DNA from 2 places in the Streptomyces sp. NPDC085866 genome. Region 1 is predicted to be linked to the other one. Evidence: riboswitches for the same ligand, from Rfam matches in the RefSeq annotation. Region 1 holds a riboswitch; the other holds the start of a gene.
The links. Region 1 has a riboswitch for cyclic di-AMP ahead of ACIF83_RS16165 (transglycosylase family protein). Riboswitches for the same ligand answer to the same signal wherever they lie in the genome.
Positions count from the first base shown of each region.

Region 2: it holds a riboswitch for cyclic di-AMP, as region 1 does, so the genes downstream of both, ACIF83_RS25835 (transglycosylase SLT domain-containing protein) here and ACIF83_RS16165 (transglycosylase family protein) in region 1, are expected to answer to the same signal.

Region 1 is NZ_JBITSQ010000006.1:97,324-100,373, forward strand. Features, by position in the region: gene ACIF83_RS16165 (transglycosylase family protein) at 368-1,057, opposite strand; cyclic di-AMP (ydaO/yuaA leader) riboswitch at 1,062-1,230, opposite strand; gene ACIF83_RS16170 (transglycosylase family protein) at 1,414-2,457, opposite strand; gene ACIF83_RS16175 (cytochrome P450) at 2,654-3,050, opposite strand, start outside.
Region 2 is NZ_JBITSQ010000010.1:132,042-135,091, reverse strand. Features, by position in the region: gene ACIF83_RS25840 (polyprenyl synthetase family protein) at 1-988, opposite strand, end outside; cyclic di-AMP (ydaO/yuaA leader) riboswitch at 1,488-1,703, shown strand; gene ACIF83_RS25835 (transglycosylase SLT domain-containing protein) at 1,707-2,195, shown strand; gene ACIF83_RS25830 (HAD family hydrolase) at 2,231-3,043, opposite strand.

The sequences.
Region 1 (3,050 bases):
TGGATGTGACGCTGGTTGTGCGGGGCTTGTGTGCCTTGCGCCTAGAGCCTAACCGTCCCGGGGGCGTCGGCCACCGACCGACCGTCCCGTGGACAGGGAGGGACAGGGAGACCGTACCTATTGTTCAGGCTCGGAACAAAGGGGCTTGTGAATGAGGCCCGGCCGAAGAGTGGGGAAACAGGCGGGGAGAGAGGGGAAACGGGGCGGGGAAACAAGGCGAGGAGACACAAACAACCCCGCCCCGGCGCGTACGGGGGAACACGCGCCGGGGCGGGGAGCCCGTGGGGACGGGGGGACGACCCTCACGAGGCCTTCAGAGTGGGGGCAGGCCTTGTGAGAGCACTGTGGTTCCGGTGGGAGCCAGGTGTCACTTCAGGTGCAGCTGCTGGCCCGGGTAGATGAGGTTCGCGTCCTCGACGATGTCCTTGTTCAGCTCGAACAGCTTCTTCCAGCCGCCGTTGACCTTGTGCTTCTCGGCGATCGCGCCGAGGGTGTCACCCTTGACCACCTTGTACTCGCCGTCACCCTTCTTGACCTTCTTGCCGGTCGGGGTGGTGACGGTCTGGCTCGCGGCCGGGCGCTCGGCGGACCGGGAGGCGGCCTGCTGCTCGGTGGCGCGGGTGGTGGTCGTGGTGGTCTTCGAGGAGCTGCTGCTCGACGGGGCCGCCGCGGTGCCGCTGTACGGGGTGCTCGACAGGCCCGTGCCGCAGACCGGCCAGGCGCCCTTGCCCTGGGAGGCGAGGACCTTCTCGGCGACGGTGATCTGCTGCTGCTTGGTGGCCAGGTCGGCGCGGGCGGCGTAGGCCGTGCCACCGTAGGCGGCCCAGGTGGAGGCGGAGAACTGCAGGCCGCCGTAGTAGCCGTTGCCGGTGTTGATCGCCCAGTTGCCGCCGGACTCGCACTGGGCGACCGCGTCCCACTCGGAGGCGGTGGCGGCGGAGGCGTTGCCGGCCGCCATCAGCGGGGCGGCGACGGCGGCGCCGGTGACACCGGCGAGCGCGATGACACGGGTGGCCTTGAACGGACGACGGTGCTTGCCCTTGCCGGAGAACAGCATGGATCGATCCCCTCACCGACGCCTGCGAGGTGAGCTGTCGGGTTCGGGCCGGTTGAGTTGCCCGGCCGCGACCCTTACGGGACGCGGCTTCACCCCAAGCCGGTACCGACATCAACTGCCGGTCCCGGCACTTACCTTGGGTCCCCCGCTCCTGCCTACGGCGCATGACGCGACGACTGTTCCCGGGCAACCGCTGGCAGGACTCGGCGTTGCGGATGCCGGGGCTCGTGGTGACGAGCGGCCTTGACCGTAGACAGGCGATCGGCGGAATTTCAAAGACGATCAGGGCTTCTGAGACTCATCCCACACTTTCGCCAAAACGGACATTAAGGAGCGAAGCGGGGCGTCAACTCCCGCTACTTATCGCCCTTTTCGGCACCGACTTTCAGGGTCTGACCGGCACTGATGTGGTTCGGGTCGGTGCCGATGGCCTTCTTGTTCTCGGCGTAGAGCGCGTGCCATCCACCGTCGAGGTCAAGGGAGTCGGCGATGGAGACGAGGGTGTCGCCCTCGCGGACGGTGTAGGTGCCCGGGTCGCGGTCGGCGTGGCGACCCGACGGGGTGTCGCTCTGACCGTTTGCCGTACTTTCGTCCGCACTCGCACCGCGGTGACGTCCGCCACTGCTGAGGGCGCCGGTGTCGACCAGGCTCCAAGAGCTGCTGGTCTGCCACGAATTGTCCGAGTCTTCCGTTGCGGGATCCGTAGTGACGGACTCGCCGCCCTGGACATCCCCGGAGCCGGGCGATACGGATTTGTCGGACTTGGGAGTGTCTACCCCCTTGCCGGAACCCTTGGAGTCGGCACCCTTGTCGGCACTCGGGGACGGCATGGTCGTCGCATCCGAAGAAGAGTCGGACGAGGGCGACGAGGAGGACGAATCCGGCAGATCGGACGGGTCGGAATTCTCGTCGGAACCGGAATTGCCGTCCTGGTTGGACGAGTCCGAGGACGTGGAGGAGTCACCGGATTGCGCCGAGCCCGAGTCGGAGCCCGAGACGCCCGTGTCGACATCCACGGAGCCGGACTTCGAGGTCATGCCGGCGAGCAGGGCGCAGGTGGCCCAGGGAGTGGTGCCCTGGTCGGCGAGAATCTTCTCGGCGACGGCGATCTGCTGTGAACGGCTGGCCTGGTCGGCGCTGGAGGCGTACTTCGTGCCGCCGTACTTGGCCCAGTCGCCCTGGGATATCTGCAGACCGCCGTAGTAACCGTTGCCGGTGTCGGCACTCCAGGAGCCGCCGCTCTCGCACTCGGCCACCTTGTCCCATGTGGTGCCGTCGGCCGCGTTGGCGCTCGCCGCACCGAGGAGCGGGATGGCGATGGCGGAGCCGGTCACGCCGGCCGCGACGAGGAGGGCCGGAGCCTGGCGGGGGCGACGGTGACGACCGTTCCCGGAGAGCATGCGGAAGCCTTTCGTACGACGGCGGGGCCGGCATGGCCGATGGAACTCGGGGGCCACGCTGATGAGTGAACGTATCGGCAGACGATCACTTGTCACAAGTTAATGCCGCACAGATCACGTGAAGATCACAGAAGAGAGTGTCTGTCATGTTCGACTGTGTGAACGTCTGTCCGCGTCCGGCCTGTTCGAGCCGCGCTCAGAGGGCGGGCGTGAACTCCACGGGGAGGGTGCGCACGCCCCGCATGATGAGTCCGCCGCGCCAGCGCAGCTCGGCCGGGTCCGCCCCGAGCCGCAGGTCGGGGAGGCGGGTGAGGAGGGTGGCGAGCGCGGTCTGGCCCTCCAGACGGGCGAGCGGGGCGCCGAGGCAGTAGTGGATGCCGTGGCCGTAGCCGAGGTGCTGGTTGTCCCGGCGGGACAGGTCCAGGACGTCCGGGTCGGCGAACCGCTCCGGATCCCGGTCCGCGGCGGCGAGGACGACGAGCACCGGGTCCCCGGCGGCGATGTCCTGCCCGCCGATGGTGAGCGGCCGGGTGGCGAACCGCCAGGTGGCCAGCTCCACCGGGCCGTCGTAGCGCAGGAGTTCCTCGACCCCG
Region 2 (3,050 bases), on a different contig from region 1:
CGTCGCACAGCTCGAGCAGCGCCGCCTTGGCGTCGCAGTCCGGCAGCGGGGCCAGCGCCGCCCGCGCCTCCTCCGCGTACCGGACGGTGTCCCGGCGGGCCTGCTCCAGCGCGGGGTGCGCGCGCAGCGCGGTCAGCGCCTCGGCGTGCCGGGCGTCGTCGCTGAGGTCGGAGTCCAGCAGCTCGCACAGCGCGATGTCCTCGGCCAGGCCGAGGCGGGCGGCCCGCTCGCGCAGCCGGAGCACGGGCAGCGTCGGGATGCCCTCACGCAGGTCGGTGCCCGGGGTCTTGCCGGACTCGTGCGAGTCGGAGGCGATGTCCAGGACGTCGTCCGCGAGCTGGAAGGCGACTCCGAGCCGTTCGCCGTACTGGGTGAGGACGTCGACGACCGTCTCGTCGGCGCCGGACATCATCGCGCCGAACCGGCACGACACGGCCACCAGGGAGCCCGTCTTGCCGCCGAGCACGTCCAGGTAGTGGTCGACCGGGTCACGGCCGTCCGAGGGGCCCGCGGTCTCCAGGATCTGCCCGGTGACCAGCCGCTCGAACGCGAGGGCCTGGACCCGGACCGCCTCGGGGCCGAGGTCGGCGAGGATCTGGGAGGCGCGGGCGAAGAGGAAGTCGCCGGTGAGGACCGCGACCGAGTTGCCCCAGCGGGTGTTGGCGCTGTCCACGCCGCGCCGCACGGACGCCTCGTCCATGACGTCGTCGTGGTACAGCGTGGCGAGGTGGGTCAGCTCCACGACGACGGCCGACGGCACGACGCCCGGCGCGTACGGATCGCCGAACTGCGCCGCGAGCATCACGAGCAGCGGCCTGAACCGCTTCCCACCGGCCCGTACGAGGTGCTGCGCGGCCTCCGTGATGAACGGGACCTCGCTCTTGGTGGCTTCGAGCAAGCCTTCCTCGACAGCCGCCAATCCGGCCTGGACATCGGCTTCCAGAGCCTGGTCCCGCACGCTCAGCCCGAACGGCCCGACGACGGTCACGAGGGGTCTCCTGTCTGCTGGTGTCTGCTGGCGATTACACGGTTTGTCGATAGGTCGTTGCCATCACTCAAGTCAGCGTATCCGGTCCTGTTTCGATCACCGATAGCGCCCACCGGTCCAGCCCGGGCGGTATCGGATCACGGCCGGTATGTTTTTGATCATCTGATAAGTGTGGGTACACAACGACTTAACAGGATCTCGCCCGATTTGTCGCGAACCGCGCGGCGGGCGAGGTACTCCTTTTGCGCCACACCCGGCGAATCTCCCGAATCCCCCATGTCTGATTTGATACTCTTTGCCATTTCGTGAATTGGGTCACGCGCGCCCATGAATCGGCCACTCGGCACCACCCCCGTTCTCCCCTTGCCGCATTGGCCAGTTGAGCGTTGGCAACCGCAAAGGATCAAGTGCCCCATTCGGAACAGATCAAGGTCAAATGCCTCTTTGGGTGAATCCAGTACTTGTTCCTGACATGTGCTGTCGCATAGCTTCCGGGCCAGTCAGACGAACGCCGAATCCTGCCGCGTCTGACACCACCCATCGACGAACTCATTCGTACGGCAGGAGCGGGGGACCCAGGTAAGCCGCCTGACCGGACGACGCACGTCGCGCCGGGACGGCTAGGGGTGAAGTCGTGCCTCCCCCCAGAGGAACGGCCGGGCACCTCCCCGCCCGAACCCGACAGCTCACCTCGCAGGCGACGGAGAGGAACGTCCCCATGCCTGTTGCCGCTCAGCCCCGCCGCACCCGCACCAACCGCCTCGTCCGCAAGTTCGCCGTCATCGGCACCGGCGCCGCCGTGCTCGCCCTTCCGCTCATCGGCGCGACCAGCGCCTCCGCCGCCACCCCCACGGCCGCCACGGCGTCCACCACGCTCGCCGGGTACCCGAACAACCTCGACGGCTGGATCCGTGAGTCGCTCGCGATCATGGCTCAGAAGGGCATCCCGGGGACGTACAACGGCATCTACCGCAACGTCATCCGCGAGTCGTCGGGCAACCCGGCGGCCATCAACCTCTGGGACTCCAACGCGGCCAAGGGCATCCCGTCCAAGGGCCTGCTCCAGGTCATCGACCCGACGTTCAACGCGTACCACGTGGCCGGAACGTCCTACGACATCTACGACCCGGTCGCGAACATCACGGCCGCCTGCAACTACGCGGCCGCGCGCTACGGGTCGATCGACAACGTCTTCGGCGCCTACTGACCGGCGCCCACGGCGGGCCACTACTGATATCCCGGTCAGTCGGTCGGGAACAGTCTTTCGAGGACGACGGCGATGCCGTCGTCCTCGTTCGACGTGGTGATCTCATCGGCGACGGCCTTGAGTTCGGGGTGGGCGTTGGCCATGGCGACACCCCGTCCGGCCCAGTCGAACATGGGGATGTCGTTGGGCATGTCGCCGAAGGCGAGCGCCCGGTCGGCGGCGATCCCCAGGTACTCGGCGGCCAGCGCCAGCCCCGTCGCCTTGGTGACCCCGCACGGCTGCAGTTCCACGGTCCCGGGCCCCGACATCGTGACCGTCGCCAGCGAGCCCACCGCCGAGCGAGCGATCGCCGCCAACTCGTCGTCGGACAGCGTGTGGTGGCGCAGCAGCACCTTGCTGATGGGCTCGCACCACAGGTCGTCGCGGCGGCCGACCTGCACGGCGGGCAGGGTCGGGTGCGGCATCAGATACCCGGGTTCGATCAGGGTGAGCCCTTCCACACCGTCCTGGTCGACGGCCGCGTAGACCTGCCCCACCTCGGCCTCGATCTTGCCGAGCGCGGTCTCGGCCAGTTCCCGGTCCAGCCGGACCGACCACAGCAGACGGTCGGCGCCGGCGTCGTAGACCTGCGCGCCCTGCCCGCACACCGCGAGCCCCGTGCTGCCGAGGCCCTCCAGGAGGGGCCGTACCCGAGGAGCCGGGCGGCCCGTCACCACCAGGTGCCGGGCGCCGGCCCGCGCCACCCGCTCGAGCGCGGCGCGCGACCGGTCGGAGACGGTGTCGTCGCCGCGCAGCAGCGTCCCGTCCAGGTCGGTGGCGATCAGTGAGTATGCGGGGGGTGCGGCCATGATCAGA